DNA from 3 places in the Bacillus sp. XB1 genome. Region 1 is predicted to be linked to each of the others. Evidence: predicted binding sites of a transcription regulator. Region 1 holds the regulator's gene; each other region holds the start of a gene.

Region 1 (11,060 bases):
ATACATTCGTAATAAGCTCATTCTTTTGCTTCTCTAATTTACGTTCCTTTTCTATATTATTCATAAGCTCTTCTGCCATATTATTAATATTCTCAGTTAAAGCTGCAATCTCATCTTCACCTTTTTTCTCAATGCGGTACGCTAAGTTGCCTCTTTCTATTTCCTTTACACCTTGCGCCATTGCTTCAATCTGCTTCATCTTTCTCTTTGTTATATAGAAGAAAGAGAAAATGAATACAAGAACACCAATTAAAAACGGGAATGGCCCTTCTTTCGTATCATACATTACCTCTCCCTCTGGAATTCCGCTAACAAACATGTACAAATTCTTTCCTTCAATAGTAATAGGTGAAAAAGATATAAACTCTTTTCTTGTACTTTCAAATACATTTCTACCATCTGTATAATTAATCGCAAATGATGCTGCATTACGAATCGTATTATGCAAATCGATTTGCTCTTCTTGCGCTTGCTTTGTTTTATATAAAACTTTACCACTTTCATCAGTAACCAATATCTTTAAAGCTCTAGACCCTTGCTCTAAATTTTGGTTCTCCATTTCGATCATATTTGATATAGCTTCTAATTTATTTTCATGAACCGAACTATTTGCCGCTCCTTGAGCTTGGTGATTAATTTGTTCCATACCAGCCCGATAATCGATAGTTGCTTGACGATTCGCATTCTCAAAAAATGGCGCAGCTCCCTTCGCTGACAAAACTCCTAATAACGCACAAGCAGCAAAAGTAGTAATCAATTGAATCCTTATACTCTTTCGTACGCTCTTTACTAATTTCTCAATTAATTCTCTTATTTTCCTTATATAAGTAAACGGATTAAATATCTTTTTCAATCTTATACCCCACTCCCCATACTGTTTTTATATATCTAGGTTTCCTTGGATTCTCCTCAATCTTTTCACGTACTTTTCGAATATGCACCATTACCGTATTATCAGACTGGAAAGATCTTTCGTTCCAAACCTTTTCATAAATTTGTTCCGCGCTAAAGACCATACCCGGATTACGAGCTAGTAATTCTAGAATTGAAAATTCCCTTGGGGTCAGTTTCACTTCTTCTCCGTCCACAATAACTTTATGGGTCGAGATGTTTATTTTCATCTCTCCAATTTCTAGCTCGTCCTCATTTTGTATAGCGAAACCATTCATTTTCATATAACGGCGTAACTGAGATTTAATTCTTGCGATTAACTCTAACGGATTAAATGGTTTCGTTACATAATCATCTGCACCCGTTGTTAACCCTAAAATCTTATCCATATCTTGCGTTTTCGCAGAAAGCATAATAATAGGCATTTCTTTCGCTTCCCTTACCTTCATACACATATGAATACCATCCACTTTCGGCATCATAATATCTAATACGACTAGATGTACTTCATTTTCTTCCAATAGACGTAATCCTTCTTCTCCATCTCCTGCTTGTAATACTTTATATCCTTCATTCTTTAAATAGATTGTAATTAAATTCCGAATTTCTTTTTCATCATCTACGACAAGTATTGTTTCGTGTGCCACAATATCTCCCCCATCACTTTTTTAATCCCTAACTTCTATTATAGGAAAACTTCTGAAGAAAAACGCTCGGAAATCCTTAAGATTTTCTGAAGACGCAAAAAAGGTCTAGACTCCCCTTAAGTCTAGACCTTTAAAAAACCCCTTTTATTTACGAACATAAATGAAATATAGTACGAATAAAACTCCCATAACATACATAATCGGATGAACCTCTTTACGACGACCACTCACAACCATTGTAATTGGATAGAAGATAAATCCAATGGCAATCCCAGTTGCGATACTATACGTAAGTGGCATAGAGATAATTGTAAAGAATGCTGGTACTGCAATCTCGAATTTTTTCCAATCAATTTCCCCTAAGGAAGAAACCATCAAGATTCCTACAATAATTAAAGCCGGTGCCGTTACAGCTGGCGTTACAACACTTAATAATGGCGAGAAGAATAGTGCCAGTAAGAAGAATCCTGCTGTTACAACTGCTGTAAATCCAGAACGTCCTCCCGCTGCTACCCCTGCAGACGATTCAATGTAAGACGTTGTTGTTGATGTACCCAAGATCGCACCAATTACAGTTGCAATCGCATCTGCAAATAACGCTTTTCCTGCACGTGGTAATTTATTGTTCTTCATTAATCCTGCTTGATTCGCAACCGCTACAAGCGTACCTGCTGTATCAAAGAAATCGATAAAGAAGAACGTTATAATAACAATCCCCATTTGAACTGTGAAAATATCTCCGAAGTGCGTTAACGCCACGCCGAACGTTGGTTCTAGACTCGGTATTGCTCCCACCACAGCTTTCGGAGTATCAATTAATCCTGTTGCAACTCCTAAGATCGCTGTAAGAATCATACCGTAGAATACTGCACCATTAACTTTCTTAATCATGAAGATGATCGTAGTAACAACCCCGAAGATTGCTAGTAACGTTGTGCCCTTTGTTAAGTCCCCCAACCCAACAAGAACCGCATCGTTTTTCACGATAATTCCGGCATTTTGGAATCCAAGGAAAGCAATGAATAATCCAATACCTGCTGCTACTGCAAACTTTAACTCCGATGGAATTGCATTAATGATTTTTTCACGAATACCTGAAGCAGTAAGAATAATAAAGATAATACCTGACATTAATGTTCCGGCAATGGCCGTTTGCCACGGAATACCCATCGTTAACACTGCTGTATAAGCAAAGAACGCGTTAATTCCCATACCTGGCGCTAAAGCAATTGGATACTTCGCGAAAATACCCATAATTAACGAACCGATCGCTGCCGCTAATGCCGTAGCAACGAATACTGCACCTGGATCCATCCCTGTACCTGCTGGTAACCCTTTAACATTTCCAAGCGACAGCGTAGCAGGATTGACAAATAGTACGTAAGCCATAGATAGAAATGTCGTTAACCCTGCTATGAACTCAGTCTTATAATTCGTACCGAGCTCATCAAACTGAAAATAGCGTTTCATCCTATGTTTCCCCCGTTATATGATTACTCGCCGTATTTCACCCTAGCCCTCTTTTATCCCGAGAAATAAAAAAGGCTTCCATTGCATATATACATGGAAGCGTTCTATAAACAAAGACAAGTTTCCCCTCATCTTTATACAAACGCCTCGTAGTCAAGCCATTTACGGTAGCTAGGTAGAAACTTTCGGGCCATATCCCCGATATTATACGACGGCTATAATATTCACTTTTCGTTTGAATTACATAATCATATTAACTCGACGAAGTAGTTTTGTCAATTTAAAAACGAACATTTTCATAAACTTTTATAGTTTCGTTCGTATTAATGCCAAAATAAAAAAGATCCATCTATGCATAAGCAATAGATGGACCTTTTTATAAATACTATTCCCACTCAATAGTTGCTGGTGGCTTACTCGTTACATCATACACGATACGGTTAACGTGTTTTACTTCGTTTACGATACGTACAGAGATTTTCTCTAATACGTCCCAAGGGATACGTGCCCAGTCAGCTGTCATACCGTCGATAGATGTTACTGCACGGATACCTACTGTGTAATCGTAAGTACGCTCGTCACCCATAACACCTACGCTACGCATACCAGGAAGTGCAGTGAAGTATTGCCAGATTTCGCGGTCTAAGCCCGCTTTAATAATTTCTTCACGTAAAATCGCATCAGATTCACGAACGATTTCTAATTTCTCTTCTGTGATTTCACCTAATACACGAATACCAAGACCAGGTCCTGGGAATGGTTGACGCCATACGATTTCATCAGGAATTCCTAATTCAGATCCTAATACACGTACTTCGTCTTTAAATAACGTGTTTAAAGGCTCAATTAATTTGAACTGCATGTCTTCTGGAAGTCCACCAACGTTATGGTGAGATTTAATTGTTTGCGCAGTTGCTGTACCACTCTCAACGATATCTGTGTAAAGTGTACCTTGCGCTAAGAAGTCCATACCTTGTAATTTTGACGCTTCATCATCAAATACGTAAATGAATTCGTTACCGATGATTTTACGTTTTTGTTCTGGATCTTCTACACCTTTTAACTTGTCCATGAAGCGATCTTTTGCATCTACTTTAATAACGTTCATATGGAAGCCTTCGCTAAATGTTTTCATAACGCCTTCTGCTTCGCCTTTACGAAGTAAACCGTGATCAACGAAAATACATGTTAATTGGTCGCCGATTGCTTTATGAATTAATACTGCTACAACAGAAGAGTCTACACCGCCACTAAGTGCGCATAGTACTTTTTTGTCTCCAACAGTTTCACGAATCTTTTCTAATTCTACTTCGATAAAGTTCTCCATGTTCCATCCTTCAGAACAACCACATACGCCGAATACGAAGTTTTTAATTAAATCGTTACCGTACTCAGAGTGACGTACTTCTGGGTGGAATTGTACACCGTATAAGTTTTTGTCTTCATTGCTCATACCAGCAATTGGACAAGACTCACTTGTTGCGTCTACTACGAATCCTTCAGGTAAACCAGTTACTAAGTCACCATGGCTCATCCATACAACTTGCTCTTCTGGAAGGTTCGCATATAATTTTGATTCGTTCTCTACTTTAAGAACAGCTTTTCCGTACTCACGGTGATTTGCACGCTCTACTTTACCACCGAAGTGTTGCGTCATAAGCTGCATACCGTAACAAATACCGAAGATTGGTAAACCTAGTTCAAAGATTTTTTCATCACAATGTAATGCACCTTCACCGTATACGCTATTTGGTCCACCAGAGAAAATAATCCCTTTTGGATTCATTGCTTTAATTTCTTCCGCAGTAATTGTATGTGGATGAAGTTCACTGTATACACCGAACTCACGAATTCGACGTGCTATTAACTGATTGTATTGACTTCCAAAATCTAAAACGATAATTGTATCGTGTTGTTTCTTCAAAATAATCACCCCAACGTTAGTTCTCGTATATAAATATTTTCACCAATTTGGCGAAAAGCATTACCAATATAATAAAAAAAGCCAGTCCTCCGCCTCTAGTCTCATAACAAAGAAAAGGCAGGGGTCTGGCTTTATAAAGAAAGATAGTCTCCGCTCTTTATAAATATAAGACACACTGCCTTCATAGTCAGGTTGTTTACGGTAACCCGGTAGAGACTCTCAAACCATATCATTGAGGATATATGAAGGATCGTTTTATATTATCTTCCTAGATTCTAACAATGAAGTATCAATATGGTCAAGAGAGAAAGCGACAAAATTCTACAGAAATTCATTTCCTTTTCTAAAAAACATAAAAAAACATCCATTTCTATATAGAAATGGATGTTTTTTAGGACAAACGGAATTACATCATTCCGCCCATACCGCCCATGCCCATGCCGCCCATGTCAGGCATTGCTGGTGCATTTGGTTCTGGCTTGTCAGCTACTACAGCTTCAGTTGTTAAGAACATAGCTGCAACAGATGCTGCGTTTTGAAGTGCAGAACGAGTTACTTTAGCTGGATCTACGATACCAGACTCAAGCATGTTAACCCATTCGCCAGTAGCTGCGTTGAAACCAACGCCTACTTTTTCGCCTTTTAGACGCTCTACAACTACAGATCCTTCTAGACCAGCGTTGATTGCGATTTGACGAACTGGCTCTTCTAGTGCGCGAAGTACGATGTTGATACCTGTTGCTTCGTCGCCTTCAGCTACGATAGAAGCTACTTTCGTGTATACGTTCATAAGTGAAGTACCACCACCTGCAACGATACCTTCTTCTACTGCTGCACGAGTTGAGTTAAGTGCATCTTCAATGCGAAGTTTGCGTTCTTTCAACTCAGTTTCAGTTGCTGCACCTACTTTAATTACCGCTACGCCACCTGCAAGTTTTGCAAGACGCTCTTGTAATTTTTCACGATCGAATTCAGAAGTTGTTTCTTCTAATTGCGCACGGATTTGACCGATGCGAGCTTCGATTTGTTCTGTGCTTCCTACACCTTCAACTACAGTTGTGTTTTCTTTCGTTACAACAACTTTACCAGCGCGTCCTAAAGATTCAACTGTAGCAGATTTTAAGTCACGGCCTAATTCTTCAGTGATTACTTCGCCACCAGTTAAGATCGCGATATCTTCTAGCATTGCTTTACGACGGTCACCAAATCCAGGAGCTTTAACAGCTACTACATTGAATGTACCACGAAGTTTGTTCACTACTAATGTAGCTAACGCTTCGCCTTCTACATCTTCAGCAATGATAAGAAGTGGTTTACCTTGTTGTACCACTTGCTCTAATACTGGTAAGATTTCTTGAATGTTAGAAATCTTTTTATCAGTGATTAAGATGTATGGGTTATCAAGAACTGCTTCCATTTTGTCAGAATCAGTAATCATGTAAGGAGATGCATATCCACGATCAAATTGCATACCTTCTACTACGTCTAATTCTGTTGTGAAGCCTTTAGATTCTTCTAAAGTAATAACGCCGTCGTTACCAACGCGCTCCATTGCTTCAGCGATTAATTGACCTACTTCTTCGTCAGCAGCAGAAATAGCAGCTACTTGTGCGATAGAAGATTTACCTTCGATTGGTTTAGAAATCGTTTTTAATTCTTCAATTGCAGCAGTAACAGCTTTTTCGATACCTTTACGAAGACCCATTGGGTTCGCACCAGCTGTTACGTTTTTAAGACCTTCACGAATCATAGCTTGCGCTAATACAGTTGCAGTTGTTGTTCCGTCACCAGCTACGTCATTTGTTTTGCTAGCAACTTCTGCTACTAATTTCGCACCCATGTTTTCGAATGCATCTTCTAATTCGATTTCTTTTGCGATTGTTACACCATCATTTGTAATAAGTGGTGAACCAAATTTTTTCTCAAGTACAACGTTACGACCTTTTGGTCCAAGCGTTACTTTTACTGCATTTGCAAGAGTGTCGACACCGCGAAGCATCGAACGACGTGCTTCTTCACTAAATTTAATATCTTTTGCCATAATAATTGACCCCCTTGGATTTTTTAAGATTTATATAATTAACCGATAACTGCTAAAATGTCACTTTCACGTAAAATCAAGTAGTCTGTACCTTCATATTTCACTTCAGTACCTGCATATTTTGAGAAGATGATAAGATCACCTGCTGCTACCTCTAAAGCAACACGCTCACCATTCTCAAGCACTCGACCAGTACCTACTGCAACAACTTTACCCTCTTGTGGTTTTTCTTTTGCAGTATCTGGTAATACGATACCACTTGCTGTTTTTTCTTCTGCTTGAACAAGCTCAATTACAACGCGATCACCTAATGGCTTTAGCATGAACAATAACCTCCTCATTTTGTTATGTAAATTTCTTTTATTAGCACTCAAGTCACCCGAGTGCTAACACACTTATAATAATAAATAATCTCAATTTCTTTTGCAAGTAAAAAAATCATAATTTTTTCGCAAATCACTATATAAACTTTCTATATAGAATACTGCCTTTACTATATGAATCGTTGTTTCCACTGCTCGTATGTTACAATATGAAAGGACACCCTAAGTTGTTTTCGCTACACACACAACTTTCTCCTGTCTTCTATTATAATTTCAAATAAGGATTTACGAAAAAAACATAATTCAAGTGAGGTTTATATCGTAGGTAGCATATTTACATGTTATCCTAACTTATCTCATACACTATAGTTAGAAAGGATGGTTAAACCATTTGAAGAAACAATACTGGTGGATTATCGTTACATACATTTTAATGCAGTTATCCGGCGTTGTTGGATTACCACTTCTCCTAAAAACAGGACTCTACGATAATAGAGGATTTACCATTGAGGAAAAAGGACAAATCATAACGGGACACTGGGCAATTATTAGCTTCTTTGTTGCATTATGTATCGTACTTTGGTTACTTAGAACAGATATTCGTGACAGGCATTTAGATCCAATGCGCTCTTCTGTCCCAGCTACTATTGGATGGATTTTCATCGGGTTCTTCTTAGCAATCATCTCACAATCCATTGCAGGTATGATTGAAATGTATGTATTTGGGGTTCCACGTGGATCTGAGAATACAGACAGACTGATGGACATCGCAAGAACGATACCTTGGTTCCTTATTGTTGTATCTATAATTGGACCTATCTTAGAAGAAATCGTATTTAGAAAAATTCTATTCGGCACGCTTTATAAGAAGTTTAACTTCTTTATCGCAGCTATCATTAGTTCGCTTGTATTTGCAGCAATTCATTTTGATTTTACTCATTTATTGGTATACACTGCTATGGGGCTCGTATTCGCCTTCTTATATGTGAAGACGAAACGGATTATCGTTCCGATTGCAGCTCATGTTGCGATGAATACATTGGTCGCTATTGGGCAAATTTTTATGAGCAATGAACAAATTCAAGAAATGATTAAAGAAGCTGAAAAAATGCAAGGCTTTATCGGAGGATTTTTTGTATGAGAAACTCACCATTGTTCATGGCTGCACTATACTTCCTTCTTGGATGTATCTTTACACGCTTCGCCATTACGAACGTGACAGATACAATCTGGAATATGTGGACAATACTATTTGCAGTTATGGCAACAATTGATTTTAATTTGGCACTTCGCCTTATATTAATTAAATTCACAAAGAAGAAACAATAATAAAACGCAGAGGTCGCTTCCTCTGCGTTTTATTGTGGATAGTTTTTCAAAAAGTAAACTAATGTTTGTAACTCTACAGCTAAGTCAATATGATGAATTCTAATATTCTCTGATACGTTTAATCGCGCTGGTGTGAAATTCAAAATACCATGCACGCTCGTTTCAGCTAATCTATCTGCTACAGCTTGTGCTACTGTAGCCGGTACTGTTAATATTGCCACTTGTATATCATTTGATAATCTCTCTTCTAATTCATCTAAATGATATACAGGAATGCCCCCGATTTCTGTTCCAACTTTCTCTTCACTAACATCAAATGCCATTTCAATTTTTGTATTATTGTTTTTCGTGAAATTATAATGTAAGAAAGCGGTCCCTAAATTACCTACTCCAATAAGTGCTACACGTGTTATATCATCTTGATCAAGTGTTTCGCGGAAAAATGATAATAAATAATTTACGTTATATCCATATCCCTTTTTCCCTAACGCTCCAAAATACGAAAAATCTCTTCGTATTGTTGCGGAATCTACTTTTACTGCCTCACTCAATTCGGCCGATGAAACACGCTGCTTACCAGAAAGAGATAAGTTTTGGATAAATCGATAGTATAGAGGCAATCTTTTAGCAGTGGCTTGTGGAATCTTTTGCTGATCCATATGACCTCTCCTCTCTTCCTATCTTTATTCATATACTTTAATCAAATACAGAAGTTTAGCACTCATTAAATTCCTTGTATAATAAAGAGAAGAAGTATTCTCTCTTTATTTTAAACTATACACTATTTTTAGTATGATTGAGAAATATAAACATGGCAAAGTTAAGAAATTATTTGAGGTGAAAACATTGATTTTATTACAAGTAAACGCGCTTTCGAAATTATACGGTGCAGAAACGATTCTTGCAAACATAAAATTGGAAATACAAACAAAAGATCGTATCGCATTAGTTGGAAGGAATGGAGCAGGCAAATCTACATTATTAAAAATTATCGCTGGTGAATTATCTCATGATGGTGGCGAAATTATAAAACCGAAAGATGTCTCAATCGGATATTTAGCTCAAAATACTGGACTAGAAACGTCTTTAACAATTTGGGATGAAATGCTAACCGTCTTTACTCACTTACAGCAAATGGAGACAAAACTTCGAAGGCTTGAGCAAGAAATGGGAAAAGAAGAAAACTTTTCAAACGAAGCTACATATGAAAGATTGTTAGCTGATTATGACCAATTGCAACTCAATTATAAAGATCAAGGTGGATATCAATATGAAGCGGATATTCGCTCCATTTTAAGCGGCCTTGGCTTCCCAGTTGAAACGCACCAGACGACGATCTCTACTTTAAGCGGCGGGCAAAAAACAAGATTAGCTCTCGGGAAATTATTATTAACAAAACCAGACTTACTTATTTTGGACGAGCCTACAAACCATTTAGACATCGAAACATTAACGTGGCTTGAGCAATATTTACAAGGTTATCCTGGCGCAATATTAATCGTTTCACATGACCGTTATTTCTTAGACAAACTCGTTACACAAGTATATGAAATTTCGAATAAAGAAAGCAGACGATTTGTTGGTAACTACAGTAAATATTTAGACTTAAAATCAGCATTATATGAGCAAGAAATGAAACGTTACGAAAAACAACAAGATGAAATCGCAAAACTTGAGGACTTCGTTCAAAAGAATATAGCTCGCGCTTCTACAACGAAACGTGCTCAAAGTCGTCGTAAACAACTAGACAGAATGGAATTATTAACGAGACCATTAGGGGATTCTAAGTCAGCATCATTCCACTTCGATATTGAAAAGCAAAGTGGAAATGATGTTTTACAAGTAAATGATGCAACCATCGGCTATGATGAGAACCCTATAATTGAACATGTAACTATGCGCTTAACTCGCGGAGATAGTGTTGCTTTAGTTGGTCCAAACGGAATTGGGAAATCCACATTGTTAAAGTCTATTGTGAATAAGTTACCACTATTAAATGGTGATGTTTCTTTCGGATCAAATGTATCTGTTGGTTATTATGATCAAGAACAAGCAAACTTAACATCTTCTAAACGGGTTTTAAATGAATTATGGGATGAATATCCACTGCAACCTGAAAAAGAAATCCGTACTATACTCGGGAATTTTTTATTCACAGGAGATGATGTACTGAAACCAGTATCTTCTCTTAGTGGTGGACAAAAAGCTCGATTAGCTCTTGCAAAACTTATGATGCAAAAGTCGAATTTGTTAATTCTAGATGAGCCTACGAACCACCTTGATTTAAATAGTAAAGAGATTTTGGAGAATGCTTTAATTGATTACCCAGGGACTCTTCTATTCGTCTCACATGACCGCTACTTTATTAACCGTGTAACAACGACTGTGGTTGAGTTATCAACAGAAGGTGCACAGGAATATTTAGGGGATTACGA
Region 2 (11,060 bases), on a different contig from region 1:
CAAAGTGGGCTAAACGTGCACAAAAAGTTGCTGATAAAACTTATGAATTTACACAGTTTATTGTGGATGTTTTAAAGGTTACTGATGTTGGTGCAAGTTTACCAGGGGTCGCTACTATTCATAAATCATGTCATATGACACGTATGCTTGGAATAAAAGAAGCACCAGGAATTTTATTATCAAATGTAAAAGGATTAACTGTGAGAGATTTGCCAAATGTGCAAAATTGTTGCGGGTTTGGGGGAACGTTTTCAGTTAAGATGACTCCAATTTCTGAGCAAATGGTAGACGAAAAAGTAGATAGTGTAATGGAAACAGGTGCAGATTATTTAATCGGTGCAGATTGTGGGTGTTTGTTAAACATTGGCGGACGTATTGAGCGTTTAGGAAAAGAAGTAAAAGTAATGCATATTGCTGAGGTACTGAATAGTCGCTCATGAAGGGGGAACATAAGCTATGTCTATGAAAATCAGTGAGAAAAAATTTAATGATCGCGTTGGTGATGGAATTCAAGATTCGTTTATGCGCGGAGCAGTATCTTCTGCACAAACGCGTTTATATACGAATCGCTTAAAAGCCGCAGATGAACTAGGAAACTGGGAAGAGTGGCGTGAACTAGGTGAACAAATTCGTCAACATACGTTAGAAAATCTTGATTATTACTTAATGCAGTTAAGTGAAAATGTATCAAAAAGAGGCGGACACGTGTACTTTGCGAAAACGAAAGAGGAAGCAGCAAAGTATATTCAAGACGTTGCAAAAAAGAAGCAGGCAAAAAAGATAGTAAAATCAAAGTCGATGGTAACAGAAGAAATCAGTATGAACCATGCGCTTGAAGAGATTGGCTGTGAAGTGTTAGAGAGTGACTTAGGAGAATATATCTTGCAAGTAGATAACGATCCACCTTCACATATTATTGCACCTGCACTTCATAAAAATAGAACGCAAATTCGCGATGTATTTAAAGAAAAGCTAGGCTATGAAAATTCTGATGACCCGTATGAAATGACAAAGTTTGTTCGTAAACAACTTCGTGAGAAATTTATGGATGCAGAAATTGGTGTAACTGGTTGTAACTTTGCTGTTGCAAATACTGGCTCTCTTTGTTTAGTAACGAATGAAGGTAATGCAGATCTTGTTATGTCAATTCCTAAAACACAAATAGCGGTAATGGGTATGGAACGTATGGTTCCGACAATGGAAGAATTAGATGTTTTAGTTGGTTTACTATGTCGTAGTGCAGTAGGTCAAAAATTAACAAGTTATGTAACAGTAGCGGGGCCAATTCAAGAAGAGGAAGTTGATGGACCTGAAGAATTTCATTTAGTTGTTGTTGATAATGGTCGCTCTCAAATTCTTGGATCTGAATTCCGTTCAGTATTACAATGTATTCGTTGCGCTGCTTGTGTTAATGTATGTCCTGTATATCGTCACGTTGGTGGACATTCATATGGATCGATTTACTCAGGACCAATCGGTGCGGTATTAACACCGCTTCTAGGTGGATATGATGATTACAAAGAGCTTCCTTATGCATCTAGTTTATGCGGAGCATGTACAGAAGCTTGTCCAGTAAAAATTCCATTGCATGATTTATTATTAAAACATCGTCAAGTCATCGTTGAGCAAGAAGGTCGTGCACCACTTGCAGAAAAACTGGCTATGAAAATGTTTAGTATGGGTGCTTCTTCAGCTGCTTTATATAAAATGGGTTCAAAAATGGCACCAGCGGCAATGAGTCCATTTACATCTGGTAATCGTGTATCAAAAGGTGTTGGACCACTTAAAAACTGGACGGATATTCGTGAATTCCCAGCTCCAAGTAAAGAACGATTCCGTGATTGGTATAAAGATCATAAGAAAGGCGGGGATAAATAATGACAGGATTAATTCAAAACCGTGATGCCTTTCTAGATAACATTGCAAAAGAACTTGGGCGCGCGCGTAAAACAGAAGGTGTAGAGCGTCCAGTATGGAAAAGTAATGTGAATATAGAAACGTTAAAAGATTATTCACAAGAAGAATTACTAGAAGTGTTTAAAGAGCAATGTACAAACATTCATACAACTGTAGTAGAAACGACAAACGACCGTTTAGGTGAAGACCTTCAAAAAGTAATCATGGAAAACGGCGGGGGACCTATTTTATTATCAGCAGATGCGCGTTTTGATGCATATGGTTTAACATCTTTATTTAAAGAAGAACTTCCAAAACGAGATGTTGAAGTAAATGTATGGGATCCAGAGAGAAAAGACGAAAATATGCGTTTAGCTGAAAAAGCGAATATTGGTATTGCATTTAGTGATTATACATTAGCTGAATCGGGTACAATTGTTGTACAAAGTCATAAAGGTCAAGGGCGTTCTTTACACTTTTTACCGACTGTATATTTTGCTATTATTCCACGTGAAACACTTGTGCCTCGTATTACACAAGCAGTTCAGGATATGAACTCACGCGTAGAAAATGGGGAGACAGCGGCATCTTGTATTAACTTTATTACAGGGCCAAGTAACTCGGCTGACATCGAGATGAATCTTGTTGTCGGAGTACATGGACCATTAAAAGCAGTTTATTTCATCGTATAAAAGAGGGGAAAGCAGGCCAGGAAATGGCCTGCTTTTTAGTAGAATAAAGGATAATATGAAGTAGAAGTTCTCTCCTTTTTTTGCTATGTTTTTTGGGAAAGGAGAGGAAGGGATGTTCACTTATTTATATGCACTGTTAGCAGGGATGGTGTTTGGTTCTTTTTTTATGCTAGTTGCGATGAGGGTTCCATTAGGTGCTTCTATTATTACCCCGCGTTCACATTGTGATTATTGCAAATATGTGCTAAGGACAAAAGAACTAATCCCCATCATTTCATTTTATATACAAAGAGGCTGTTGTACGAATTGTAAGAGGAAAATTCCAATTATGTATGTAGCATTTGAATGTATAACAGGAGGTATATTTCTTCTTACAGTGTATATGATTGGAATAGAACGAGAGCTTATTATTATTTTATCCCTTTTTTCGCTGCTTCTTATTATTTCAGTTACAGATTACTTATATATGTTAATTCCTGATTGTATTTTAATTTCGTTTGCCTTTTTACTCACTCTCGAAAGTGTTTTTGTACAATTAGTTACTTGGACAGATAGTATAGCTGGTAGTGGTGTTATATTTATTTTGTTATATTGCATGCAAAAGATATATCCAGAAGGGCTTGGCGGAGGAGATATAAAACTACTTTCGTTACTTGGATTTATAGTAGGAGTGAAAGGAGTTTTTATCGTTTTATTTTTAGCATCTTGTTTTAGTCTTTGTTTTTTCGGGATTGGTATCGGATTAAAACGTATAGAAGTACGAAAGCCACTTCCATTTGGTCCTTTTATTAGTCTCGGGGCAATATGTTATGTATTGGCCGCATATTCAAATTAGAGAGGGAATCGAAAATGAACGTATATATGGATGATCAAAGAAGTTGCCCGTTCGGGTATGTGCCCGCAACTACAGTAGAATGTGCTTTGCAAATGGTTCGGGATTATGATGTGAATATTCTTTCTCTTGATTTTAATATGGGATGGGGAGCGAAAAATGGACTAGATTTTGTAGAAGCTTTTTGTACAGAGGGGTTATATGTAAATGAAATTCGCTTTCATACGAATGATGTCATCGGTATGTACAAGATGAAACAGAGAATGGATAAGGGAAAGGAAGAAGGAGAAATTACTCCTCACCTTGTTATTAAATACGTGGGAAGCTAAAAACTCCAAAGTAAAACTTTGGAGTTTTTAATGTTTCATATGGGCTTGTAAAGGAATAATCTCTTCTTGTTGAGCTGTTGCGATTTCAGTTTCTTCCTGTTGAACTTCAGGCGTTTTCTTTGTTAAGTAGTGGTATACCATACCGACAAATACTGATCCGCCAATAATGTTACCAATTGTAACAGGAATTAAGTTATGAATAGCACCTGAAAAAGAAATTGTCTCAGGATGCGGTGAAACTAAAGATAAAGCAAAGAGTGATAAGTTTGCAATACTATGTTCGTAACCAGATAAGAAGAATGTGAAAACAAGTAGCATCATGACCATTATTTTTGCTGTGTCACCTTTAACCTGAGAAGGTAAGAAGCAAGCAAGACATACGAGCCAGTTACATAAAATGGCTTTAAAGAATAACTGCATCGTAGGTGTATTCATCTTTCCTTCAACGACTTTACTCATTAAGTGACCGTGATCAATTGCTTCAAAAATTCCAGTTGCGTAAAATAGTAAGGCAAAGAATAATGCGCCGGCTAAGTTACCTGCATAACAAGCAACCCAGTTACGAAGTGTATCAGAAATCGTTGTTTCTTTTCTTAAAGTTGCGACAGTAAAGTACATTGTGTTCCCAGTAAACAATTCAGCACCGCCATATATAATAAGTACGAGAGCAATCCCGAAAAACATAGAAGCGGCTAAATAAGTTGCTGGTGAATCTGCAATGTGAAAAAAGTTACCTAATTTAAAACATAGTACAATAATAAAACCGATATAAATACCAGCAAGTGCAGCACGAATGAAATATTGCATTGGGTTTGTATCTAGTATTTTCTTTTTGCTTTTAGCCAGTTTGACAACATAATCTAGTCCTTGTTCTAGCATGAGTAATACGCTCCTTTAGTAAATCTTCTATAAATACTCCTTATATGAATAAAGTACATGGAATTGTTCTTACTTTCAATAAGTTTGTGCAATGTTTCACAAAAAGGACATACATACATTAAGAAAACGTTTACAAAAGGTAGTATAATGGAATTTTTTCTGGACATTGCGAGGAAGAAAGGAAAAAGAAAAAGCGCTGTAATTACAGCGCTTTTTCGTCTAAATTCTTTTCCACTTTTACTTCTACTTCTTTTGAGAAGAACCAACCACCAACTGCGATTCCGACTAATACAATCCAGAATGTAAGCTTCCACGGAGTGGATTCTGGGAATGAATGTGGAATTACATTTAATGCAGGATGTGCTAATGTATAAACTGCTAGCTTCACACCAACCCAACCTACAATTAAGAATGCTGCAGTTTCAAGCCCTGGTTTACGTTTTAAGATTTGTACGAAAGCAGTTGCTGCAAATCGCATAATGATTAATCCGATAAGTCCACCTACAAAGATAACAACGAATTGCCCAGTATCAAGACTACCAATTGTACCTAGTCCTGTTTTTGGTAAAGTCATTGCTAGTGCAACAGCAGCTAAAATTGAATCAACTGCGAAGGCGATATCAGCAACCTCAACTTTAAATACAGTCCACCAAAAGTTCTCTTGTTTTTTCTTTGCTTCTTTTTCTTCTGTTTCTTCATCTGTATTCTTTTTAACATATGTTTTAAATAAGTGATTACCAGCGATAAACATAAGGTAGATGGCACCGATTGCTTGCACTTGCCATACATCGACTAAGAACGAAATCATAAATAACGATCCAAATCGGAAAACGAATGCCCCCGCTAATCCGTAAAATAGTGCTTTCTTTCGTTTTTCTTCTGGTAAATGTTTTACCATAATTGCAAGAACAAGAGCGTTATCAGCCGCTAAAATCCCTTCAAGTGCAATTAGGATGAGTAATACCCAACCATACTCCAATAATAATGATACATCCATGTACATTCTCCTCTCATCTCTATAACTTCTAAATAAGTGAAGAATTTCCCCACTATTTAGTTTCCCCATACTCCTGCCTATTAACTTTGGAAGAATCTGGAAATGAATGCAAAAAAGACCTCTGCCGTTAATAGGCAAAGGTCTTGCTAGACATATGTAATAAAAATGCCAACAAAGCCGGAAGAACTAAGTTCTACGTAATGACGACTTTGTTTCCAAGATATATTCTTGGACGCTACTCCCCTTTGGAGATATGTTATTGTATTCTCATTATATGGATAATTTATACGGTTGTCAACCTGTTAAAATATCTTCATTCGGATATTTTATTTTTCGGTTCTTTTTACGAGCAAATGAAAATGCCAATGTTAAAGGACCCATTTTCCCAAAAAACATCATAAAAATAATAATCGCTTTTCCAATTATAGTTAAGTGGGGTGTTAAGTTCATACTGAGGCCAACAGTCCCAAATGCTGAAAATACTTCGAAAGCACTCATCAATAGAGGAACTCGTTCAGTAATACTCAAAATTAAAATAGCAAAAAAGATAAATGAAATAGAAATAATAGTAATGGTTAATGATTTGACAATGAGAGTATCTTTAATGGATTTTTTAAATACGACAATATCTTCTTGTTCTTGTAAAAATTTAAATACACCAAAAAATATGATTAAAAATGTTGTTAACTTAATCCCCCCACCCGTTGAAGCACTACCAGCACCAATAAACATAAGTAGCATCATTAATAGCAGGGAAGGTTTTGACAATGTAGAAATATCAACTGTATTAAACCCGGCAGTTCGCGTTGAAATTGCTTGGAAATAAGAGGCCATTCCTTCTTCAAATGGGGTAAAACCTCTCATAGAAAGAGAGTTATGGAACTCGAATATAAAAATAAAAAGGGTAGCAATAATGTTGATGATTAGAGTAGAAGAGAGCATAAGTTTTGAATGTAGTGTAAGGTTTTTAAAGTTTTTCTTTCTTTTTATGTCTACGATCACTGTAAAACCAATTCCACCTAAAATGATGAGAGAGGAAATGACGAAATTGACAATAATGCTATGAGAATGGGACATTAAATTATCGCTCCACACAGAAAAACCAGCATTGTTAAAGGCTGAGATTGAATGGAAAAAACTATAATAGATCCCTTTGGTAACCCCGTATTTTGGTACCCACTCAAAAGAAAGAATTAAAGTAGCGATACATTCGACTGTAAAAGAGAATAAAAATAATGCTTTGGCAAGACGGATGACGCCGCCTATATTCGTTTGATTTAATGCTTGTTGTAATAAAATACGGTTTTGAAGACCGATTTTTCTGCCGAGCATAATCGCAATTAAGACAGCAAAGCTCATAATACCAAGTCCGCCAACTTGTATAAGCGTTAAAATGATACATTGTCCAAACAAAGTAAATACTTTTCCAGTGTCCACAACACCAAGCCCTGTAACCGTACAGGCAGAAACTGTTGTAAATAAAGCATCGAGCCATGAAATAGACGTTGTTGTAGCGATTGGAAGCTTTAATAAGCATGTACCTATAATTGATAACATGATAAAAGACAAAGTAAGAACGCGGGGAGGACTCATACGAATGTTAATCCGTTTCATGTTATATATCGTTCCTTTCTGTTTGCTCTTACTAGTATGTGAAAAAGTCCGATTATGTATGTGAAAAATAGAAAGAGGCAGAGAATATCTGCCTCTAAGCCATATGTTATATTATTATCCGCGTAATTGTTGTTGAGCTAAAGAAACAAGACGTTTTGTTACTTCACCGCCAACTGATCCGTTAGAACGAGATGCTGTATTAGACCCTAAGCTTACGCCGAATTCTTGTGCAATTTCATATTTAAATTGATCAAGTGCTTGTTCAGCACCTGGAACTAGTAATTTGTTTGTTTTTGCCATGATGATACACATCCTTATGAGTAATCCAGTCCAGATAAGTACTTATCTGAATTGGTACTGTTATTTTATGTGGAACCGGCGTGCTCATACGCGGAAGTAATCGGTGTGATTAGAAGTTATTGGATAGAAAAAAGAGTAGCAAATTTGCTACTCTTTTTTTAGTATTGTCGCTGTACCTTCCACGACAATATCATCCGATTGATTATATATATTTGTTTGCAACGTAATGATTTTTTTATCGTCACGCTTCTTAATAACCTCTGCCACAACGCGAAGTGTATCACCGATTTTGACAGGGGCACGGAATGAAACATTTTGGGATAAATAAATTGTATTTTTGCCTGGGAGTTTCGTTCCAAGGATGGTAGAAATAAAACTCGAAACGAGCATACCATGGGCAATGCGTTCTTTAAACATTGTCGTTTTTGCAAAAGAGTCTAAAATGTGAATAGGATTCACATCCCCAGTCAATTTTGCAAAATTGATAACATCTTCATCTGTAATTGTTTTTGTAAGGGATGCTTGATCACCGACTTGAATCTCATCATAACGAAGCTCCGGGACGGTTTGTGCTTCTTGGAATGGATTCATTTTGTCCTCCTTCTTTTCCATATCGAAAAATGCCAGCCATCTTGATGTAGTAGGAGGAAGAAAGAGTTTTGTTTGTGCTGCAGTTAGCTCCCACATTTTTCTTACTTGATGGAAGTAAATAGATTTTTTGAGTTTTCCTCGAACTTTTTTGCGAGTTCCAACTGTTTTGACTTGAACTCTTCCAAAAAACCCTCTAACTGTTTTTGAGCCTCTTCACGTTGTAATTGTTGTTGCTCAATAAATTGTTTTGTTGTTTCTTCAAATTGACCGCTTGTTTGTGTAAGAATTGACAAAGATGTTTTTGTAGGAGAAACAGTAAGTTGATGCATATGAGCAGAAAGTTCCTTCCATTTGTCCTGCCACTCGTTAATTTGATCATTTAAGGAGTTTCCAGTTAATTGTTTCACGTAATCTGTATATTGGTTGTTGAACTGAGCAGTGAGTTGTTGTAGTTCTTTTTCTAGTTCATCTACTCCTGATGTTAATTTATGCAAAGCGTCTTGTTGTTGTTTTAATGTTTCTAAAGTAAGCTGCTCTAATTGTTTCCCAGCTGAAGAGAAAAGGGAAAGTGATTGAGACCAGTTTTTCCAAAATGCATCGACTAATTCGTATGGTTTAGTTTCCATTGTTTGACCCCCAAATGTTTTTTTGCATATTGTGAACGCAGATTACTCTGCTGTACCACCAGGTGAAGATGAAGAATCCTTTTCATCCTTTTCTGGAGAAGTAGAAAATGGAAAGAATGCATTGGTGTATAACGTGAAAAACGTTCGCAACATATTTTGATAATGTTCAAAAGAAGTCGCACATGTTGTTAAATATTGCTCTCCATATTCAGTTAAAGAATAAATTCTTTTTGCCGGCCCTCCATCGCTTGTATCCCAAGTAGAAGAAATAAGGTTTTCTTTTTCTAATTTGCGTAGTGTTCTATAAACATTACCTTGGTCAACAGAAGAAAAGCCGATATCTATTAGCATTTGAATAAGTTTGTAACCATGAAGACTCCAGTCTTTTAGACAGAGAAGTAAGAAGGGAACTAAGAAGTTTTTTGGCATGGAGTTTGGTTGCTTCGCTTGGTTGCTCTCCAAACTTTCGCGTTGTTCTGGTTCATTTTGTAGCATGATTGTGCATCACCTCATGAATCAGTTAGATGGAATTTTTTGCTTATAAGTGCAATTTACACCTATCTGTTTTTAAAGTCAACACATTTGTTAGAAAATAGAAAAAAATAAAATATAGACTTGAAGTTTTATTCAGAATATTAGAAAATAGTGAATAGGTTGAATTGTTTCAAAAACGAAAAAGGGAGTGTAGGTAAAGTGATTGATCAAAAATTCGATCCACTACAAGCATGGAAAAATGCTTATGAACAAACCGAAACATTTTGGGGAAAAGCGCTCAATGAAACAATTAAAACAGAAGAATATTCTGCTTGGATGGGCAGCGTTCTAGATTTGAATTTGTTTTATCAAAAAGCATTAAATGATACGACAAAAAACTATTTAGAACAAGTAAATGTGCCGACGAAAGAGGATATCGCAAGAGTAGCTACGCTAGTTATTAACTTAGAAAATAAAGTAGATAACATTGAGGAGTTTCTAGAGGAGAAAGTCGATTCTTTAGGACAAGCTCCTACATTAAAGCGTGATGTGACGAAAGTGAAACAAGATATTCGTACGCTTGAAACAAAAGTAGATCAAATTTTAGAATTGCTAGAAAAGCAAAATGCAGTACTAGCTAAACTACAAGTACCTGTAAAAGAAGAGGTAAAGCCTGCGAATAAGCCAGAAAATAAAAAATGATAAAAGCGCTTGTTTATAACAGATAAAAGAGAGAGGGAGAATCTCTTTTCACGTATAAACAGCGAAACATAATTATATATGGACTCTATAGTATGAGTACCAAAATGATTCATAACAATCGTTCACAAATTCATTTAAGGGGGAAAAGAAATGGTTCAATTAAATGGAAAAGTAGCAATCGTAACAGGTGGAGCAAAAGGAATTGGAAAAGCAATTACAGTAGCATTAGCACAAGAGGGAGCAAAAGTAGTTATTAACTATAATAGCAGTAAAGAAGCAGCTGAAAATTTAGTAAATGAATTAGGAAAAGACGGACATGATGTTTATGCAGTGCAAGCGGATGTTTCTAAAGTAGAAGATGCAAACCGACTTGTAGAAGAAGCTGTGAATCATTTTGGTAAAGTTGATATTCTTGTTAATAATGCTGGTATTACAAGAGATCGTACATTCAAAAAGTTAAATCGTGAAGATTGGGAGCGCGTAATTGACGTGAATTTAAGTAGCGTATTTAATACGACAAGCGCTGTTCTTCCATACATAACAGAAGCGGAAGAAGGAAGAATTATTAGCATTTCTTCTATTATTGGTCAAGCAGGTGGATTTGGCCAAACAAACTACTCAGCAGCAAAAGCGGGTATGTTAGGATTTACAAAATCATTAGCGTTAGAACTTGCAAAAACAAATGTCACTGTAAACGCTATTTGCCCAGGATTTATTGATACTGAAATGGTAGCAGAAGTACCAGAAGAAGTACGTCAAAAAATCGTTGCAAAAATCCCGAAAAAACGTTTTGGTCAAGCCGATGAAATTGCAAAAGGTGTAGTATACCTATGCCGTGACGGTGCGTATATCACAGGTCAACAATTAAACATTAACGGCGGATTATATATGTAATGAAGTAAGAAAAAAGTGCATATCCATAGCAGGAATGCACTTCTTTTTTTAAGAAGGAAATCGACCAAAAAGGAGATAGAAAAATGACTACATTCGCAACAGAATGGGAAAAGCAATTAGAGCTATACCCAGAAGAGTACCGAAAAGCATACCGCCGAGTGAAAAGGGCGAGTGAAATTTTATTACGTGAACCAGAGCCGCAAGTAGGGTTAACGCCGAAAGAGGTTATTTGGA
Region 3 (11,060 bases), on a different contig from region 1:
ATCGTGGAGTTCATGAGTTAATTGGTCATACACCAATTGTAGAAATTACTCGTTTTTCACTTCCGAAAGGAGTCCGTTTATTTGCAAAGCTTGAATTTTATAACCCAGGCGGAAGCGTTAAGGATCGTTTAGGAAGAGAATTAATCGAAGATGCGCTAGAAAAAGGGCTTGTTACCCGGGGTGGAACAATTATTGAACCGACTGCTGGGAATACTGGTATTGGACTGGCACTTGCAGCATTAGAACATGATTTACGTGTTATTGTTTGTGTACCAGAGAAATTTAGTATTGAAAAACAAGAATTAATGAAAGCACTAGGTGCAACGGTCGTGCATACACCGACTGAGCAAGGAATGACCGGTGCAATTGCTAAAGCAAAAGAGTTAGTAAATGAACTACCGAATTCATACTCTCCAAGTCAGTTCGCAAATGAGGCAAATCCTCGTGCATATTTTAAAACACTAGGACCTGAACTGTGGGACGCATTGAATGGAGAGATTAACATATTTGTTGCTGGAGCAGGAACTGGCGGTACGTTTATGGGGACTGCATCTTATTTGAAAGAAAAAAATATAGATATTAAAACAGTTATCGTAGAGCCAGAAGGATCTATTTTAAATGGTGGTAAGGCTGGTTCACATGAGACCGAAGGAATTGGACTGGAATTTATCCCGCCATTTTTGAAGACATCTTATTTTGATGAAATTCATACGATTTCTGATCGAAATGCATTTTTACGAGTGAAAGAATTAGCGCAAAAAGAAGGACTTCTCGTTGGGAGCTCTTCAGGAGCAGCATTTCATGCGAGCTTACTGGAGGCAGAGAAGGCAGCACCAGGTACAAATATTGTAACGATTTTTCCTGATAGCAGTGAGCGCTATTTAAGTAAAGACATATACAAAGGATGGGAATGAAAAATGAGAGCAAAGACAAAGTTAATTCATGGTATTCGCATAGGAGAACCTTCAACTGGATCTGTAAACGTACCGATTTATCAAACAAGTACGTACAAACAAGAAGCAGTTGGTAAGCATCAAGGATATGAATATTCACGTACAGGTAACCCAACACGTGCAGCTTTAGAAGAAATGATTGCTGTATTAGAAAATGGGCATGCTGGATTTGCATTTGGTTCAGGAATGGCTGCTATTACAGCGACAATTATGTTGTTCTCAAAAGGTGACCACGTTATTTTAACAGATGATGTTTATGGCGGAACATACCGCGTTATTACGAAAGTATTAAACCGTTTCGGTATTGAGCATACATTCGTAGATACAACAAACTTAGAGGAAGTTGAAGAAGCGATTCGTCCAAATACGAAAGCAATTTATGTGGAAACACCAACGAACCCACTACTAAAAATTACTGATATTAAGAAAATATCTACTCTTGCTAAAGAGAAAGACCTATTAACAATTATTGATAACACATTCATGACGCCATATTGGCAGTCGCCGATTTCTTTAGGAGCAGATATTGTGCTTCATAGTGCAACGAAATATTTAGGAGGTCATAGTGATGTAGTTGCAGGTTTAGTAGTTGTAAATAGCCCACAACTAGCAGAAGATCTTCACTTTGTACAAAACTCAACAGGAGGTATTCTTGGGCCACAAGATAGCTTCTTACTACTTCGCGGTTTAAAAACATTAGGAATTCGTATGGAAGAACATGAAACGAATTCACGTGCTATTGCTGAGTTCTTAAATAATCATCCAAAAGTAAATAAAGTATATTACCCAGGTCTTGAATCACATCAAAATCACGAATTAGCAACAGAACAAGCAAACGGGTTTGGTGCTATTATCTCATTTGATGTAGATAGTGAAGAAACATTAAATAAAGTACTTGAGAAACTACAATACTTTACACTTGCTGAAAGCTTAGGAGCGGTAGAAAGTTTAATTTCTATTCCATCTCAAATGACACATGCATCAATCCCAGCTGATCGCCGCAAAGAATTAGGAATTACAGATACATTAATTCGTATTTCTGTCGGTATTGAAGATGGTGAAGATTTAATTGAAGATTTAGCACAAGCGCTAGCATAATAAAAAATGCACTGCTCTATATTAGCAGTGCGTTTTTTTATTACGTCTTTTTGTGAAACGTTTCACAAAATAGACATACACAAACGAAATGATTTCATGTATATTGAATTCAGGAAACGTTACTCACGAACAAACTTGTGAAACTTTTCACAAACAATGAAATTCATGTAGGAAAGCATCTCTATTTTTTTGTGTTAATTGGGACTTATTTTGACCTACAGGGACATATAAGGACCGTAATAGTAGAATAGGAGGAAATTTACATGGTAGTCAAAGAGAAAGTTGTAAATGAAATGCAGGAAGTAAAAAAGATGATTGATACGCTAGTAAATAATGGTCAACAAGCTTTACAAGCATTAGAAAGTTTTACACAAGAGGAAATTGACAACATTGTTCATGAAATGGCATTAGCAGGTGTTGATCAACATATGCCGCTAGCAAAATTGGCAGTTGAAGAAACTGGCCGTGGTGTATATGAAGACAAATGCATTAAAAATATTTTTGCCACTGAATATATTTGGCATAGTATAAAGCAAGATAAAACGGTAGGGACTATTCACGAAGATCCTCATGAAGAAATAATAGAAATCGCGGAACCTGTCGGTGTAGTAGCTGGAGTAACACCAGTAACGAATCCAACGTCGACAACAATGTTTAAAGCGTTAATTGCGATAAAAACAAGAAATCCAATTATTTTCGCATTTCATCCTTCCGCACAAAAATGTTCTGTGGCAGCAGCGAAAACCGTATATGATGCAGCGATGAAAGCTGGTGCACCAAAACACTGTATTCAATGGATTGAAAGACCGTCTGTTGAAGCGACGAAACAATTGATGAACCATGATGGTGTAGCACTCGTTCTAGCAACTGGAGGCGCTGGTATGGTGAAATCAGCTTACTCTACTGGAAAACCAGCGTTAGGCGTTGGTCCTGGTAATGTACCGTGTTATATAGAAAAATCAGCACATGTAAAACGAGCTGTTAATGATTTAATTTTATCAAAAACATTTGATAACGGTATGATTTGTGCATCGGAACAAGCAATCATTGTCGATAAAGAAATTTATGATGATGTTAAAACAGAAATGATTGAAAACAGTTGTTACTTTGTAACAGAAGAAGAAAGAAAAAAATTAGAAAAGCTCGTTATAAATGAAAATACATGTGCAGTAAATAGTGATATTGTAGGGAAATCAGCACAGTATATTGCCGATTTAGTTGGGATCACTGTTCCTGGACATACAAAAATGCTTGTAGCTGAAATTCAAGGTATCGGAGCAGCATATCCGTTATCCCGTGAGAAACTGAGTCCAGTATTAGCTTGTGTGAAGGCAAATTCATTAGAAGAAGGATTTACATATTGCGAAGAAATGTTGAACCTCGGTGGTTTAGGACATTCAGCAGTTATCCATTCTACAAATAAAGATGTGCAAAAGCAATTTGGGTTACGTATGAAAGCTTGCCGTCTCATTGTAAATGCACCTTCATCACAAGGTGGAATAGGGGATATATATAATGGATTTATTCCATCACTTACACTTGGTTGTGGTTCATACGGAAAGAATTCAGTTTCCCAAAATGTAACAGCGACTCATTTATTAAATATAAAAAGGCTGGCAAATAGAAAAAAGAATATGCAGTGGTTCAAACTGCCACCAAAAATTTATTTTGAAAAACATGCTACAGCTTATTTAGCAAATATGCCTAACATTTCACGTGCATTTATTGTAACGGACCCCGGAATGGTTGAACATGGCTATGTCGATACAGTCGCGCACTATTTAAACAAGAATGCAAATGATGTGAAAGTTGAAGTTTTCTTTGAGGTCGAACCAGATCCATCAGATGAAACTGTTTTCAAAGGTGCGGAAATGATGAAAAGCTTTAAGCCAGATGTAATTATCGCACTTGGTGGTGGTTCAGCTATGGATGCAGCAAAAGGAATGTGGTTATTCTATGAGCATCCAGAAACGACATTCTATGGTATTAAACAGAAATTTTTAGATATAAGAAAACGTACATGTAAATATCCGGAATTAGGAAATAAGGCGCAGTTTGTTGCGATTCCAACGACATCAGGAACGGGATCAGAAGTGACACCATTTGCGGTTATTACAGATAAGAAAAATAATATAAAGTATCCGCTCGCAGATTATGAATTAACACCAGATGTAGCAATTGTTGATCCACAATTTGTAATGACAGTACCACCACATGTAACAGCAGATACTGGTATGGATGTTTTAACACATGCAATTGAGGCGTATGTGTCTGTTATGGCAAATGACTATACAGATGGATTAGCATTAAAAGCTATTGATCTCGTATTCAAATATTTACCGAGAGCATATAAAGATGGAAATGATGAAGAAGCAAGAGAAAAAATGCATAACGCTTCTGCAATTGCAGGGATGGCATTTGCAAATGCTTTCCTCGGTATTAATCACAGCTTAGCACATAAGATTGGACCAGAATTCCATATTCCGCACGGACGTGCAAATGCCATTCTAATGCCGCACGTAGTCCGCTATAATGCTATTAAGCCAAGAAAACACGCATTGTTCCCAAAATATGAGCACTTTGTGGCAGATGAAAGATATGCACATATAGCGAGAATGCTCGGGCTTCCAGCAAGTTCGGCAGCAGAAGGAGTGGAATCACTCGTCCAAGCAATTATTGAGCTTGGAAAAAGCTTAAATATTAATATGAGTATTGCGGGACAAGGAGTCGATAAAGAGCAATTTGAAGAGGTTGTTGGAGTATTAGCAGAAAGAGCTTTTGAAGATCAATGTACAACTGCTAATCCAAAGTTACCGCTTATTTCAGAGCTGAAAGAAATTTATATGGAAGCATATAAAGGTGAATAATGATAAAAAAAGAGCCGCAGTAAAAGCGGCTCTTTTTTTATTGGAAAACATCTCCCAGAATGGCTGTATTTACTGGTCTTTCAGTTTCATAGAATATGATACAGTGAAATGGAGGAGTGAGAATATAATGAAAGAATTAAAAGGAAAAATAGAAGATTATACTCGGTTTGGACAAATGCTTCTCGCTGTAAGTACATTGTTAATGGTTGGCTTATTGATTCCGAGTGGAGCAAAAGAGACAATCCAATTTTTTGTTATGATGGGGAGCATCGTTATATTTTTAAGCTTATCGTTCTTTTTCTTTCAGCGTGTGAAAGTGATGCGTGACCAGCTAGAGGAAAATGAATGTGAATAATATTGTTAACTAGAGCGCAGCGAAAAGAAAAAATCTTTTTGTCGCGCTTTTTGTTTTTTTGTAGGAAAATATATGCGTTTCGTGTTGACAATGATAATCCTTATCAATTAAAGTAGAATAGTAGTTAATGATTATCATTATCAATTAGAGGTGAAGGAATGAAAAAATCTATTACGCTATTTACAGCGATTTTATCTATTTTTTTCTTGTTAATAGGTTGCAGTGCCAAAGGGGACGAAAAAGCGTCTGCAACCAAAACAGAAAAAGGAAAAGAGAAAATCGAAATTACCGACCTATCAGGAAGAAAGGTAACATTCGATAAAGTGCCAGAAAGTTTTGCAACATTAAGTATGGGGGATATGGATATTATTCATGCTTTAGGTGGAAAAATAGTAGGTCGCCCGGATACGAAATTAACTCTTCCAGATGAGCTAAAGAAAGCACAAGTAATTGGGAATGCACATCAACCGAATTTTGAGCAAATTGCTAGTTTAAAGCCCGATGTACTTGTTGCTAACAATGGATTCCAAAAGAATGTGCCAACGGTTGAAGGACAAGGAACGCAAGTTATCATTTCTTCTGCGAATTCTGTACAAGATATTCAAAAAAATATTGAATTATATGGAACGGTAATGAAGAAAGAAGATAAAGCAAAAGAAATTAATCAAAAAATGAATGATCAAATGAAGAAATATGAGAAAAAGAGCGATGCGAAAGCATTGCTAGTGTATGGCGCACCAGGAACTTATTTAGCGGCATTACCAACATCTTTATCAGGTGATATTTTAGAAAAAACAGGCGGAAAAAATATTGCTTCTGATTTTCCAGAAACGAAAGAATATCCGCAATATGCACAGCTAAGTGTAGAACGTATTATTGAGGCGAATCCAGATGTGATTTATTTAATTACACACGGAGATCCAAAAAGTGTGAAAAAAGCATTCGAAGGCGAAATGATGAAAAATGAAGCGTGGAAAAATTTAGAGGCAGTAAAACAAAACCGCGTAGTTATTTTGCCACCTGATTTATTTGGATCTAATCCTGGTACAAAAGTTACAGAAGCGATGGACTTTATGTATAAAAGTATACAAGATGTAAGGAAATGATACTATGGAAAGTAGTGAAGTAGTAAGAGAAAAGGAACATCCTTTTGCGAAAAAAAGATGGATAATAGCAGTTACTTTAGTTGTATTAACAATCCTAGGTCTCTTTTACGGTCTTTTCGCAGGAAGTTTATCCTTTTCTGTACGAGATATTCTAACGGGTATACAAGATGAAGGTTCGACAGTTCATCGAATTGTATGGGATCTTCGCATACCGAGAGTGCTCATTGGGTTTATAGTAGGAACATGTTTAGCTGCATCTGGTACACTGCTACAAGGAGTTATGAGAAACCCTCTTGCAGATCCTGGTATTATCGGAGTTTCATCTGGGGCAGGCCTTGTAGCAATTGTCATCATGATTTTATTCCCACAGCATCTAGCTTTTTTACCACTAGGGGCGTTTTTAGGAGCTTTCATAACAGCGATGGTTATTTATGCTTTATCATGGCAAAAAGGGGCACCACCTTCAAGAATCGTCTTAGTAGGGGTGTCGATCAATGCATTAATTGGTGCAGCAACGTCAGCATTAATGTTATTACATAGTGACAAAGTACAATCGGTGTTACCGTGGCTAGCGGGTGGTATTGGTGGTGTAAGTTGGGCACATTTAAATATGATTATTTATTATGCAATATTCGCCATTATATTAGCTTTCTTTGGTATTAAGCATATTCGAGTGTTAATGCTTGGAGATGAAATGGCAAAGTTATTAGGACATAACGTGGAAAAAAGTCGGTTTTATTTAATCGTAGTAAGTACATTATTAGCTGGAATTGCAGTAAGTGTGTCTGGTCTTATTGGATTTGTCGGTCTTGTCGTACCACATATGCTACGTTTATTAGTTGGAAATGATTATAGATATTTGCTACCTTTATCATGCCTTGGCGGCGGGGTATTACTTGTTTTTGCGGATGCAATAGCTCGAAGTTGGTTTGACCCAATCGAATTGCCTGTTGGTATTTTACTGTCCTTCTTAGGTGGTCCGTTCTTCTTATATTTAATTCATAGAGGAGGAAAACAAAGTGATTTCCGTTAACAAAGTGTTTTACGCACACTCTGAAAGATTTCAAATGCAAAATATGAATGTACATATTAAGGCTGGAGAAATCGTTAGTTTAATTGGTCCGAATGGATCGGGAAAATCTACTTTGCTTCGTTTAATAGCAAGGCTACTGAAACAAAGCGAAGGGGACATCATTTTAGATGGGAAAAATATTCATATGATGAAGAGTGCTGATGTAGCGAAGCAATTAGCAATGTTACCACAAATGCATGATCATCAATTAGATTTAACAGTGAAAGAACTAATTGAGTTCGGAAGAGGTCCACATAAATCATGGAGTAGCCACTTAAATAAAGAAGATGAAGAAATTGTTGATTGGGCATTATCTGTTACAAATCTTGAAGGGTATGAATATCGTCTTTTACATTCTTTATCAGGAGGGGAACGGCAACGTGCTTGGATTGCGATGACGCTAGCGCAACGTACAAATGTCTTATTATTGGATGAACCAACAACCTTTTTAGATATCGTTCACCAGTTGGAAGTAATGGAACTTGTGAAACGATTAAATGAGGAGTTTGGAATGACAATTATAATGGTTTTACATGACATTAACCAAGCTGCTCAATATAGCGATCGTTTACTTGTATTAAAGCGAGGAAAAATTCAGTATGATGGTATACCAGAAGAAGTACTATGCCATGAAATGTTTCAACATGTATTTGGCATAGATGTAGATATTTTTCAGGGAAGTGACAAGCCTTTTTTTACACCGAAACGAATTTCTAAAAGGGGAGAAGAGCGATGCAAACAGAAGAGCGTATTACCATTGAATTAGTAAGAGAATTTGTTATGGCAGCTCACGGGGATTTAGAGAAAGTACAAGAGCTATTGGTTGAATCACCAAGCTTACTTCACGCCTCTTATAATTGGGGTGGATCAGATTGGGAAAGTGCGTTAGGCGCATCGGCACATGTAGGTCGTAAAGATATTGCTCTTTATTTACTAGAAAAGGGTGCTCGGATGGATATTTTTGCAGCAGCTATGCTTGGTGAATTAGAAGTTGTACAAGCTATTTTAGTAGCTCAACCAGAAGCATTGCGCGCATCTGGTCCTCATGGTATTTCTCTTCTTCAACATGCACGAATGGGTGGAGAGAAATCTAAGCGTGTATATGATTATTTAGCAATACTATCTTAATGAACGAAGGAAGTTCTTATGTGCGGTAAACTTTTCACTTGAAACAATTGGAAAGTTTACCGCCCGTTAGAACGGGATAAGTATCTAGTATATTTGAAAATCCTACACCCCCCTCAATTGTAGTTTTCTTTATGCTAGTTATGATATGGATGCAGTGGACAATATTTGTCTACTGCTTTTTTTGTTTCTATAAGATTGAATATTCTGTGTTATGTGGTTGATTCATTTATAATAAATGGTAACACTTATTGTGCATACAAAATATGATTGTGAAATTAAGAAGAAATTAGTAGAAAGGAGTGAAGGAATGTTTCATACAGACCGTTTACAAATTCGTAAATATACAATGGATGATTTACAGTTCTACGCTTCACTATGGGGAAACGAAAAAGTAATGCGCTATATTGGAAATGGGAATTTAAAAACATATATGCAATGTAAAAAAAGTTTGGAAGAGTGGGTAATTCCTAGCTATAAAAACGGCCTCGGTTTATTTGTATTAATTGAAAAGGAAACGGGGATACGGATTGGTCATGCAGGATTAGTAAAGCAGCAGATAGATGGAAAAGAGGAAATTGAAATTGGTTATTGGTTATTACCTCAGTATTGGGGAAAAGGCTATGCGAGAGAAGCAGCGGCAGCATTTCGAGACTATGGCTTCCAAGCGTTACGAATGAATAAATTGATTTCTCTTATTAATCCGGACCACCCCGCCTCAATCTTTGTTGCTAGAAAAACGGGGCTTAGTTATGAGAAAACAACTTCATTTCATGGGATGGATGTTCTCGTTTATTCCATTAGGCGCGTTGGATGAAAAAAGGTTAATTGCATTTTTTGAAGAATGGTATATAAAAATAAAGGGGGGATTACATGTACATTTATCATAATGGACTTATTATTCGTGAGGGGACGAATGGTGTACCTGCATATGCAATTAAGACTTTATTCGAAGATGCCGGTTGGAGCAATGATAATATCCCTTCTTGGCAAATTGAAAAATTCACGATAGCATTTGAAAATTCAACATGGGCATTCACAATTTGGGATGAAGAAGAGATGATTGCCATGGTTAGAGTCATTTCTGATGGAATCATGGTCGCGAACATAGTAAATTTAGTTGTGAAATGTGAATATAGAGGGAAGGGATTAGGTAAGAAACTTGTCGCTCTTTGTTTGCAAAAGCTACCACATGGTGACTGGTTTGCACATACTTCTGCGAACAATTTTGATTTTTATAGAAGCTGTGGATTTGAAGTTAGAGAGCTATCGAGAAATGGAACATGTGCGTATTATGGATATCAAGTCGCGAAAAGAGATGGTCACCGATAAATGAATGAAAAGTAAAAGTTTAGCGAGGTAATTTTGAGGATTTGATAATAGAGAATGGATTGAGGCACATTTTATGATAAAATAAAAGAAAATTCTGTTTATTATTAGGGGGATAAAAATGAGTATAAAAGTTGGGGATGTATTTAAATATGAAAGAAGATTTACTGAGGAAGAGGTGTTTGAATTTGCAAATATTACCGGAGATAAAGGTAGACACCATGTGGAATATGATGAAAATGGAAGATTAATGGTCCATGGTTTATTGACTGCTAGCATTGGAACGAAAGTAGGCGAAGAATTACATTACATAGCAAGAGAATTAGTAAGTGAGTTTATTAGACCAGTTTTCACAGGAGATACAATCACTTGTGAATTAACTTTAACAAATGTTGAGCAAATGGAAGGCTATAAAAAAGTTTCAATCGAGTCAGTTTATCGCAATCAACACGAAAAGACTGTACTAGTGGGGACAAGTTATGGAATTATAAGGGGATAAAAAAGAAGCCTGTTTAGCAGGCTTCTTTTTTATTATTTAGTAAACACGTTTTCGATTTTCCGCATAACTAGAGATGAGTAGTAATGCAGTTTCTTCTCCTATATTACGAACAATATGAGGAACGCATGCATTCCATGAGAAAGAATCACCTTCTTCTACAATTGCAATATCTTCACCGTGCTGAACTTCTAGTTTTCCGCGTAATACAAGGTGACATTCTTCCCCTTCATGGGCATTTGGTGAGTTTTCTTTCGGGAATCCAGTAGGGATTTCTACTAAAGATAGGCGAAGGCCCCCTTGCTCCGCAACATGTTCAATTCTTTGCTCATCTTTGCCGTATACACTGTATTTCCGTTCTTCTTTTTTGACAATTTTTAATCGATCTTTTTGCTCTAACAATAAATAGGGAAGGGGAACGTTTAAAAAATTGGAGATCGTTTCTAAAGTTGAGATAGATGGTGATGTTTTATTATTTTCAACCTGACTCATAAATCCTTTAGAAAGACCTGTTCCCTCACAAATTTGTGCGATTGTTATGCCTCTACGTTGACGAATTTCACGTATTGCAGAACCAATATTCATAAAATCAAGCTCCTTTTTGTAAACAACTATTTGTATCATAGCAAAAAAAATATATTTTTTCCCAGTGAAAATGA

The links. Region 1 encodes Rex, which represses fermentation and respiration genes when NADH is low (regulators of the CRP and FNR family bind a similar motif). Its sites were predicted from a motif close to TTGTGAAATATTTCACAA; they were not measured.
Region 2: ACK1U5_RS11975 (formate/nitrite transporter family protein) is a predicted target of Rex. The motif match lies at 4,713-4,730, and genes of this name have one in related genera.
Region 3: adhE (bifunctional acetaldehyde-CoA/alcohol dehydrogenase) is a predicted target of Rex. The motif match lies at 2,102-2,119, and genes of this name have one in related genera.

The regions. Positions count from the first base shown of each region.
Region 1 covers NZ_JBNRIL010000010.1:931-11,990, forward strand. The annotation lists gene ampS (aminopeptidase AmpS) at 1-853, opposite strand, end outside; gene ACK1U5_RS27335 (response regulator transcription factor) at 837-1,538, opposite strand; gene ACK1U5_RS27340 (NCS2 family permease) at 1,683-3,008, opposite strand; purine riboswitch at 3,139-3,240, opposite strand; gene guaA (glutamine-hydrolyzing GMP synthase) at 3,394-4,932, opposite strand; purine riboswitch at 5,097-5,198, opposite strand; gene groL (chaperonin GroEL) at 5,339-6,973, opposite strand; gene groES (co-chaperone GroES) at 7,012-7,296, opposite strand; gene ACK1U5_RS27360 (CPBP family intramembrane glutamic endopeptidase) at 7,688-8,437, shown strand; gene ACK1U5_RS27365 (YdiK family protein) at 8,434-8,625, shown strand; gene ACK1U5_RS27370 (redox-sensing transcriptional repressor Rex) at 8,655-9,284, opposite strand; gene ACK1U5_RS27375 (ABC-F family ATP-binding cassette domain-containing protein) at 9,472-11,060, shown strand, end outside.
Region 2 covers NZ_JBNRIL010000001.1:2,328,248-2,339,307, reverse strand. The annotation lists gene ACK1U5_RS12000 ((Fe-S)-binding protein) at 1-440, shown strand, start outside; gene ACK1U5_RS11995 (LutB/LldF family L-lactate oxidation iron-sulfur protein) at 457-1,878, shown strand; gene ACK1U5_RS11990 (LutC/YkgG family protein) at 1,878-2,588, shown strand; gene ACK1U5_RS11985 (prepilin peptidase) at 2,701-3,423, shown strand; gene ACK1U5_RS11980 (cyclic-phosphate processing receiver domain-containing protein) at 3,438-3,749, shown strand; gene ACK1U5_RS11975 (formate/nitrite transporter family protein) at 3,777-4,628, opposite strand; gene ACK1U5_RS11970 (TerC family protein) at 4,831-5,625, opposite strand; yybP-ykoY riboswitch at 5,708-5,881, opposite strand; gene ACK1U5_RS11965 (TrkH family potassium uptake protein) at 5,920-7,239, opposite strand; gene ACK1U5_RS11960 (alpha/beta-type small acid-soluble spore protein) at 7,354-7,539, opposite strand; gene ACK1U5_RS11955 (MaoC family dehydratase) at 7,687-8,130, opposite strand; gene phaP (polyhydroxyalkanoic acid inclusion protein PhaP) at 8,232-8,756, opposite strand; gene phaQ (poly-beta-hydroxybutyrate-responsive repressor) at 8,799-9,251, opposite strand; gene phaR (polyhydroxyalkanoic acid synthase subunit PhaR) at 9,450-9,932, shown strand; gene ACK1U5_RS11935 (acetoacetyl-CoA reductase) at 10,083-10,826, shown strand; gene phaC (class III poly(R)-hydroxyalkanoic acid synthase subunit PhaC) at 10,910-11,060, shown strand, end outside.
Region 3 covers NZ_JBNRIL010000002.1:487,557-498,616, forward strand. The annotation lists gene ACK1U5_RS17765 (O-acetylserine dependent cystathionine beta-synthase) at 1-914, shown strand, start outside; gene ACK1U5_RS17770 (bifunctional cystathionine gamma-lyase/homocysteine desulfhydrase) at 918-2,051, shown strand; gene adhE (bifunctional acetaldehyde-CoA/alcohol dehydrogenase) at 2,315-4,918, shown strand; gene ACK1U5_RS17780 (YrhC family protein) at 5,046-5,273, shown strand; gene ACK1U5_RS17785 (ABC transporter substrate-binding protein) at 5,432-6,379, shown strand; gene ACK1U5_RS17790 (FecCD family ABC transporter permease) at 6,384-7,412, shown strand; gene ACK1U5_RS17795 (ABC transporter ATP-binding protein) at 7,399-8,217, shown strand; gene ACK1U5_RS17800 (ankyrin repeat domain-containing protein) at 8,184-8,579, shown strand; gene ACK1U5_RS17805 (GNAT family N-acetyltransferase) at 8,815-9,393, shown strand; gene ACK1U5_RS17810 (GNAT family N-acetyltransferase) at 9,450-9,908, shown strand; gene ACK1U5_RS17815 (MaoC/PaaZ C-terminal domain-containing protein) at 10,027-10,404, shown strand; gene ACK1U5_RS17820 (helix-turn-helix domain-containing protein) at 10,441-10,986, opposite strand.